Regions from separate parts of the Peribacillus sp. BM1 genome, predicted to be linked through region 1. Evidence: riboswitches for the same ligand, from Rfam matches in the RefSeq annotation. Region 1 holds a riboswitch; the other holds the start of a gene.

Region 1 (4,783 bases):
AAGCGTATGTAACGGTTTTTTGTGAAGTATCCATTGCATGCTTATTCTGATAACGCTGAAAAAACCAGATTGTACTAGCAAGCCAGAATCCGCCCGTGAAATATCCACCAAGGATGTCACTAGGGTAGTGTGCACCTAGATAAATTCGACTGAAGCCGATTGTCAGGATAAGGACCGCGTTTATAAGAATAATAAGAGTCCGACTAGATCTTTTGGATATGTACTGCCAAATCAAGAACGCCAGAAACCCATATAAAGCAATGGCATTGGTGGCATGTCCGCTTGGGAAGCTGTATCTAGTCACTTCGATTAACGGATTAATTCCAGGTCGTTCTCTTTGAAAGGCATATTTAATGACTTGTGAAAGAACATTCGAGCCAACAATCACTGCTAGAAATAAAATAAGTTCAGAACGGCGTTTCAACACGAAGTAAAGGATAAACGAAATAATCAAAGAAAGGGACAAGAAAGAAACTGTTTTGCCGATAAAAGTGAAAAATAGCATCAGTGGTGTTAACGTCGGTGAAATTATACCTTGGCTAATACTGATTCCAGTCTGATCAAACGCTGCAATTTGTTGGTTACTGACGAAGAAAGCAACCAAACCAAAGCCTGCGAGCGAAAGCAGACTAAGAAATAGAGCAAGTGTAGACTTTTGTCTCATGTTCATAAAATTCCTCACAATCCATATACGTTTTGATGTTTATTATACATCAAAATGGAGGCTGGCAATCCCAAAAAAAGAGCCTGGGGTCCAATTGCAAAAGCAATTATGTAACTGATACCAGACTCTTCCTACTAGTTATTTTGCTGGTACATGATGACTAAAATCAGCTTGATTTTGTTCAATGGCGGATATAGCTAATTTCTTTATTGTTGCGTCATCCATTGGTGGATTGTGCAGTCCAGCTCTTACGTCTCGATAGTATCTTTGGAGAGGGTTGGTATAGCAAGAGCGGTCGCTTTAAACCCAGATATCATTCTATTTGACGAACCAACCTCTGCACTAGATCCAGAACTAGTCGGTGAAGTGTTGACCGTCATGGAAAATATTTCCAATGAAGGAACAACGATGTTAGTCGCCACGCATGAAATGTCGTTTGCGAAAGATGTAGCCAATAGAGTGATCTTTATGGATGCCGGCGTTGTAGTAGAAGAAGGAACACCTAAAGATATTTTTGTGAATCCAAAAGAAGAACGAACAAAGAAGTTCTTAAAAAGGGTTTTGCCGGAGGATTATATCTTTTACATTTAGCAATATTCTTTGTAGGGCTTTTTCTGTTGAAAAAAGGGCGGAGGTATTACTGCTTGTTAATAGGCGCTACATGAATCCAATTTTCCTATCTCGTCCTAAAAAAATATCAATTTCAAATTTTCAGGCATTGCATTTTTGTTCCAGCATGGTATGATGACAGTAATTAAATATACATTGCACTAGGGGAGTCTTTAAGAGGCTGAGATGGAACGTTGTTCTAGACCCTTTGAACCTGAACCGGATCATGCCGGCGGAGGGAAGTGGAGATATTAGCTCAGTTAGTTTATATGTGGATATCTACCCCTTTCCTACTTTCAGGAAGGGGGTTTTTGGTTTTATTTCAGAGTGCGTGGCTTTTTTAAACAAACCACTTAAAATGCTCCAAACTATTTTGGTCAATGTATGGGGCACACAAAAGGGAGATGAAACGATGAATTCCATTAGAAAGCTCACACTTACTGCCATGATTACAGCATTAACAGCACTGACTAGTTCCTTTGTTTTTATTCCAATGGGCTTTGCCAAAATCTTTCCGATCCAACACTTAGCGAACGTATTAACGGCCGTTATGTTAGGGCCTGGCTATGCCATTGCCCAGGCATTACTCGTCTCTATTATTCGAAACATGGCTGGAACGGGTTCTATCTTTGCTTTTCCAGGGAGCATGATTGGGGCTTTGCTTGCAGGACTATTATTCAGGTATACAAATAAGATTGGTTTCGCTTGTGTAGGTGAGGTCATAGGTACCGGGATTATTGGTGCGCTTGCCTGTTATCCACTTGCCCTGTTGTTTTTAGGGAAAAAAGTGGCTTTATTTGGCTTTTTACCAGCGTTTTCAATTAGTTCTTTAGCAGGTGCAAGTATTGCGTTTATTTTATTAAAGGTTTTCTTGAAAAATAAATATTTGGAGGGGTTACTTTATGAAAACAGCACTTACAATCGCAGGCTCTGATTCAGGTGGAGGAGCGGGAATTCAAGCCGACTTAAAAACATTCTCTGCACATCATGTGTTTGGCATGTCAGTTATCACAGCTGTTACCGCCCAAAATACGGTAGAGGTTCGTTCGATTCAAACGATGAGCCAAGAAATCATTCGCGACCAAATATCTGCCGTTTTTGACGATATTGAAGTGCATACGGTGAAAATTGGCATGCTCGGTTCGGCGGAAACGATTGAAGCGGTTGCTGAAATGCTTTATACATATAAACCTCAGTACATTGTCCTTGATCCAGTCATGATTGCTAAAAGTGGGGATCATCTTCTGGAGGAGGATGCTGTAGAAGCATTGAAAAAGCACTTGCTCCCAATGGCTACGCTCGTTACTCCTAATATACCAGAGGCGGAAACGCTATCGGGAATAACGATTCAATCGAAACAAGATTTATATGAAGCATGCGAGGGTCTCGAGCAATTAGGAGCGAAGGCCATCTTGTTAAAAGGTGGACACTCTGCCGGAGATCCAAATGATCTTTTTTATGATGGGACAAATTATTCATGGTTGAATGGTGAAAGAATTCATACGAAAAATACACATGGGACGGGCTGTACCCTTTCATCAGCCATTGCGGCTAACTTGGCAAACGGACTTGAAATCGAGGATGCCATCCGTCAATCAAAAGAATATATTACGCAAGCTATCCGTAACAGCTTTGCCATTGGGAATGGCCATGGTCCAGTCAACCATTTCTATCAATTTCAGAAAGTACACCAATCTTGAACTACCCACAACTTAATTTTCTAACAAAAATTTGAAGTGGGGGATTCCTGCGACCACCAGTGTATCCACCAGTTATTTAGCAGGCTAACCCCGTAGTCCCTACGGTTAGTGCTTAATATCTTGTACGTTGAACTGCCACACGTTCTACTCTGCTTGGTTTTCGCTACTTCGATACGTGTGGGGCGAATGTTGCTTGAACATTTTACGGTACGAAGCCTTTCTTGTACCAACCTCATATGTTCAGTTTTCAAAGAACAACTTGTACAGGAATATCACGATATAGGAACGTGTGTTCCTTTGCGCGGAAAGGCGAGAAGACTCCCACTTATTTTTGGGCTACGCCCTGCACAAAATTGAAGTGGGAGTCTTCTCTCCTAAAACGATAAAAATATGGAGGCAATGACATGCAAAATAGAATCGAATTATTATTCAAGGAAGTAAGAAGTGCCAATCCGCTTGTTCATCATATAACCAATTCGGTCACGATCAATGATTGTGCGAATAGTACCCTTGCCATTGGCGGCTCTCCTGTTATGGCATCCAGTGTCAATGAGGCCGCAGATATGGCGAAAATTGCAAATGCACTTGTCTTAAATTTAGGGACGCTTAACGCCGATTCCTGTGAAGCAATGATTTTAGCTGGAAAAGCTGCTAATTCTGCTCATATCCCGGTCATTCTTGATCCTGTTGGCGCTGGGGCAACACCTTATCGAATCGAGATGGCTGAGAAGATTCTTCATGAAGTGAAGATGAGCATTATTAGAGGGAATGCCAGTGAAATTTATAGTTTAATAGGAGGGAAAAGTCAGACGCGAGGTGTTGATTCAGGTACGGTATCTCTAGCAGGAGCGGACCTTGCTGCGCGGGCAGCGGTAGAACTAAACAGTACAATCGTTGTAAGTGGTAGAACAGATGCAATTAGTAACGGTGAAACGACTGTTTTAGTGAACAATGGCGATCCCCTTTTGACGAAAGTGACAGGAACAGGCTGTATGGCTACTTCCTTAATTGGTTGCTTTGCAGGGGTTACAGATCAGATGCTTGATGCAGCAGTAGCGGGAATTTCCGTCATGAGTATTGCTGGTGAATTAACTGCAAAGAAGCTATCAGAAGGAGAAGGAACTGGGACTTTCCGAATGAAATTAATTGATACGATCTCGCTGATGAACGGAGCGACTTGGATGAAGGAGGTACAATTACATGAGTATGCTACGAGATAATCTTAGCCTCTATCTTGTCACAGAGGAATCGATCCCGCTTGGAAAGCTTGAGCAAATTATTGAAGAGGCCATTCTTGGAGGAGTTACAGCTGTTCAATTAAGAGAAAAAACAGCCGATGGAAAAGTCTTTTATGAAAAAGCGTTAAAAATTAAACAATTACTTGCGACTTATTCTATTCCACTTTTCATAAATGACCGCGTTGATATTGCGCTTGCAGTAGAAGCAGAAGGCATTCATATTGGGCAAAGTGATATCCCTTTATCTGTCGTAAAGAAACTAGTTCCAGTGTCCATGAAGATTGGTGTCTCCGTTAAAAATGTCCAACAAGCCTTGATTGCTGAGGCAGAGGGAGCTGATTATATTGGGGTAGGTTCAGTCTTCCCAACTGTAACAAAAAAGGATGCTTCGATGCTACAGCATGGAGCACTGAAAATGATTTGCCAAGCTGTTGCCATTCCAGCTGTTGCGATTGGAGGCATAACCTCTGCTAATCTTCCACAAATTCTCGATAGCGGTATTTGTGGTGCAGCGATTGTATCGGCGATTATGAAAGCAGATGATCCGAGAAAAGCAGCGGAATTTTTAAAAA
Region 2 (4,783 bases), 1.0 Mb from region 1:
CGCTCGTGGGGAAGATACCTTTTTAGCAACCTGCCTTCATGATCGTAAAGTGTTGCGTGTGCCGTGCTATACTTTCCACGACGGTTTCTCAATGTACAAGAACTTGCTTGATGGAGTGCTGCCACCGAAATTAGACTCCATTAAAGCGAACTGTGAAGAGGTTATCCAACGTTTTTACAAGGCGTGTATCGGCTGGATCCGCTATAAACCACTTTGGTTATATATTACGGATCCCAAAAGTTATGAGGAAAGAATTCAGGAGATGCGTGAACAGCTGGCCGCCACTCTGCCAAAAATCTGTGAGTATTTTGACAGAAATGATTTCATGAAGATAGCTACCGAACTGGAAAACTATCACCGCAATGTGAAAAAGCATTATACCGATTTTATAGACACACAGCAGGCCTGGGAAAATATTAGCAATGCGTTCAGCAGTGAAGCACCGCAGCATTTGCTAAAGATTGAAACGGGTACCTGATTGAATGTTTAACTTTTCATCCCTGTGATCGCAAAGACCATTTCACAGGGATGATTACATTTATCCTATAGGATAAATGTTTGGTTTACAGTATCGTGGCGGCCATAAAAGGCGGACCGCGGTAATGCCTGTGAATCAAATAGGGACGAACGGACCTTTGCAGGAAAAAGTACAATAATGACTAAGGCTAAATTCAATTTAACATCCAGAAAAAATTTTTATAGAAAAGGGAGTTCATTATGTTATTAAATCTTCTTGTGATTTTTATACTTCAACTGGTCTATGTCCCGATTATGACACTACGGACGATCTTTTTAGTAAAAAACATGAGTATAGCAGCTTCATTACTCGGTATAGTAGAAACTTTAATCTCGATCTTTAGCTTATCCATCATATTTTCCGGTAATCAAAGCATCACTGAAAAGATGGTTTATGCTGTTGGCTTTGGTGTGGGGCTTTATCTTGGAACACGCATTGAAAATAAATTAGCAATTGGATACACTACGCTATATGTTAATTTAATGAACAAAAATGAAGAGTTAATTGAAGCGTTAAGAAATAAAGGACTAGGAGTGACCATCTTTGAAGGGAACGGCCGTGATAGCAAAAGGTACCAATTAGAAATATTGACAAAGCGGAATGTTGAAACGAAAGTCATGAATTTTATTGAACAATATGACAATAAGGCTTTCATCGTTTCATATGAACCACGAAGGTTTAAAGGCGGTTTCCTAGTGAAGGCCATGAAAAAGAATATGAAAAACACTCAAACACACATGGGGAAATAAACTTACTGCCAGCCACGGATATCCCTCTTAAAATGATGGATAGTCATACAAACATACTTCCCGCCGTAGCCCCGGCAGGCCGCTCATTGCATTGGGGGTACTTACAGGAGCAGAATAATTCAGCATCTTTACTTGCTGCGCCCACGTAGAAGATACCCATATCATTACGGGATACCGGCAGCGGTTTGCTGTAATCCCGCACTGTATCCATCAAACCTTCCCTTAGTCCACCATACTCATTTTTAACCTCCTCAACAAACTAAATTTACAAATCTAAGAAATTATTAACAATGGCTTGATTGGAGCGTATTATAAGAAGTATGTAAATAAAGATATTAGTTTGCCTACAACTCTTATTATTGAGCAAGAACATGAAGTCAATAAAGATGGACTAGTATATGTACATGTAAAAGCAGAAGAGCAACTAGACAACTTTATCTCAGGTATGGCTGTTTTTCTGAAGAATATGGAGAGTGAAATAGAATAATTCTAAATATGGGGACAATCAAGATCAGCCTGTTGTGAAGGATATTCCAATGGATATGACAGAACTAATTGCCAATTATATACATAAAATAAATACGGTCCAAGCGACAGTGAACCACAATTGGAAAGTTATTTGGAAAAAGGATCTAGCCATGCTTGGGGATTCGTATAGCACATCTAAGTAAGATGAATGGCAAAAAAACAATCTATTGGCTCTTTTTGCCCATTCTAATTGTAATTTCATAAACATATCTCTTGAAAATTAACAAGACCTATGGCAAAGTTAATAGATATTGAAGCATTAAACGAATTGAATAATGAAACATGTGGGGGGACCAGTGTTGCTGGTTGAGACCGTATCCAATAGATACATACCCTTGGAACCTGATCTGGTTAAAACCAGCGTAGGGAACATATTTAAACAGGACTCATTTGTTATGATATGCACCCTAGGGATAAACCTATGGTGCTTTTTTGCGTAGCGCGGTTCCTATTAAACGTTTACATATTTTCCACCTTGTTTCTTCGTTTGCTGCTTTGTAATGACATGTTCAAGGGGGAAATGTAATGAAGAAATGGTTAGTCTTACTTAGTGTGATGCTTATTCTTGCTGCTTGTGGGAATAGTCAGGACAATGGTTCGAAGGAAAATAATCAGGAGAAATTAAAGAAAGTTACTCTTGTTTTAGATTGGACGCCGAATACGAATCATACTGGTTTGTATGTTGCAAAGGAAAAGGGGTATTTTGAAGAAGAGGGGCTGGATGTTGAGATTATAATGCCAGGTGAGGCGGGAGCTGACCAGCTTGTCGCAGCGGGCAAAGCAGAGTTCGGAATTGGCTACCAGGAATCTTTGACAGAAGCGCGTGTACAAGGTGTGCCATTGGTCTCGATTGCTGCCATTATTCAGCATAACACGTCTGGATTTGCTTCCCCAGTTGATAAGAAAATTACCTCACCGAAAGATTACGAAGGAAAGACGTATGGTGGTTGGGGAGCACCTGTAGAAAAAGCTGTCCTATCTTCTTTGATGAAGCAGGAAAATGGAGATGTGGAAAAAATCGATATTGTGAATATGGGAGATACGGATTTTTTCACAGCGGTTAAACGAGATATTGATTTTGCTTGGATTTATTATGGATGGACAGGTATAGAAGCTGAGCTGCGTGGGGAGAAATTGAATATGCAATATTTGACCGATTATACGGAAAAGCTAGATTACTATACGCCTGTTCTCACAACTAATGAAGATTTAATAAAAGAAGATCCAGATACTGTTCGTTCTTTTGTAGCAGCAGTTTCCGAGGGCTATCATTATACGATTGAACATCCAGAAGAAGCGGCCGACCTTTTAATTAAGGCAGTTCCTGATTTAGACCCAGAATTGGTAAAGGCAAGCCAAAAGTGGTTATCACCGAAATATCAAGACGACGCTTCAAAATGGGGTGTTCAAGATCAAAAGGTTTGGGAAAACTATGCGAGCTGGATGTTTGAGAACGGTTTGCTTGAAAGTGAATTAGACGCAAAAAAGGCATTCACCAATGAATTTTTACCGAAATAAGGAGGAAAGCAACATGAGCGACTCATTAGTAAGCATTCAAATTATCCCGAAAACAAAAAATGGGGAAGATGTGATTCCTTATGTAGATGAAGCAATAGCGATTATTCATGACTCTGGAATTAAATATGAAGTTCATCCACTTGAAACGACCATGGAAGGGAATTTGACAGAAATCTTTTCAATTATCGAGAAAATGAATCAACGGATGATTGAGATTGGCAGTCGTAATGTGATTTCTCAAGTGAAAATTCTTTATCAACCAAGCGGTGCATCTATGGATAAATTGACAGAGAAATATCGCCCATGAAGATTTGGTATAAAGGATGGAGACCAGCTCTGGTCCTCATCCTTTTATTCATCGTATGGGAAGTTTCTTGTCGGCTTTTTGAAATACCAAAATGGCTCCTGCCTTCCCCCTCGCAGATATGGTTAGAAGGAGCTGCTGGATGGCCGAATTATCATCACCATCTAACATCGACGATCGGACTTACAATCTTGGGGTTTTTAATTGGAGCAAGTGTGGGCATTGCAGTTGCTGTTGGTCTACACCTTATTCCGAAGCTTAGAGAAGCCATTTATCCGATCATCATTCTCTCACAAAACATTCCAATCATTGTGTTGGCTCCACTCCTTGTTATTTGGTTCGGGTTTGGTATATTACCTAAAGTCATTGTCATTACGCTCGTTTGTTTTTTTCCGATCACAGTGGCTGCTTTGGATGGGTTTAGACAAACGAGTTCAGAGCTGATGCATTACATGAAAATGGCTGGGGCAACAAAGAAACAAATCTTTTGGAAGCTGGAATGGCCTTATGCGCTACCATCCATCTTCTCAGGCTTGAAAATCTCCGCTACATACAGTGTAATGGGAGCAGTTATTTCTGAATGGCTTGGGGCAAAAGAAGGGATAGGTGTTTATATGACCTTAGCTTCGTCATCCTTTCGAACGGACCGTGTCTTTGTTGCGATCTTTTTGATTATGATTTTGAGTTTGGTATTCTTTGCCCTTATTGTATCGATGGAACGAATGATCGTGAAGTGGAAGCCGAAAGGAGATGGCAAGAGACGTGACTAAACTTTTAATTGAGAACATATCGAAATCCTTTGGTGAAAATCAAGTACTGGATCAGTTGTCTCTTCGTGTAGAAGAAGCGGAGTTCGTCTCCATATTAGGTCCTTCTGGAAGTGGAAAAAGCACCTTATTTCAATTAATTGGTGGATTGTTTGCACCAGACTTTGGAGAAATTAGGCTTGATGGCAAACGTATTAATGGCGAAACCGGTTCGATTAGTTACACGCCTCAAAGTCCATCGCTGTTGCCATGGCGAACGGTCCTCGGCAATATCCTGCTTGGTGGAGAAATTGTTGGGGAGACAGACCAGGCACTTGCATTAAAGATGATTGATAAAGCGGGTCTAAAAGGATACGAGAATGCCTATCCATATGAACTGTCTGGAGGGATGAAGCAAAGA

Evidence for each region. Region 1 has a riboswitch for thiamine pyrophosphate ahead of thiW (energy coupling factor transporter S component ThiW). Riboswitches for the same ligand answer to the same signal wherever they lie in the genome.
Region 2: linked by a shared signal. The riboswitch ahead of AC1MGI_RS06100 (ABC transporter substrate-binding protein) and the one ahead of thiW (energy coupling factor transporter S component ThiW) in region 1 are both predicted to bind thiamine pyrophosphate.

Annotation. Positions count from the first base shown of each region.
Region 1 covers NZ_CM155259.1:204,646-209,428, reverse strand. Annotated here, with positions in the region: gene AC1MGI_RS01030 (phosphatase PAP2 family protein) at 1-670, opposite strand, end outside; partial or broken gene AC1MGI_RS01025 (hypothetical protein) at 803-946, opposite strand; partial or broken gene AC1MGI_RS01020 (AAA family ATPase) at 935-1,255, shown strand; TPP riboswitch at 1,427-1,531, shown strand; gene thiW (energy coupling factor transporter S component ThiW) at 1,686-2,207, shown strand; gene thiD (bifunctional hydroxymethylpyrimidine kinase/phosphomethylpyrimidine kinase) at 2,176-2,973, shown strand; gene thiM (hydroxyethylthiazole kinase) at 3,378-4,193, shown strand; gene thiE (thiamine phosphate synthase) at 4,174-4,783, shown strand, end outside.
Region 2 covers NZ_CM155259.1:1,237,592-1,242,374, forward strand. Annotated here, with positions in the region: gene AC1MGI_RS06080 (hypothetical protein) at 1-478, shown strand, start outside; gene AC1MGI_RS06085 (DUF2179 domain-containing protein) at 718-1,266, shown strand; gene AC1MGI_RS06090 (hypothetical protein) at 1,607-1,753, shown strand; gene AC1MGI_RS06095 (hypothetical protein) at 1,803-1,937, shown strand; TPP riboswitch at 2,071-2,180, shown strand; gene AC1MGI_RS06100 (ABC transporter substrate-binding protein) at 2,320-3,312, shown strand; gene AC1MGI_RS06105 (thiamine-binding protein) at 3,326-3,619, shown strand; gene AC1MGI_RS06110 (ABC transporter permease) at 3,616-4,386, shown strand; gene AC1MGI_RS06115 (ABC transporter ATP-binding protein) at 4,379-4,783, shown strand, end outside.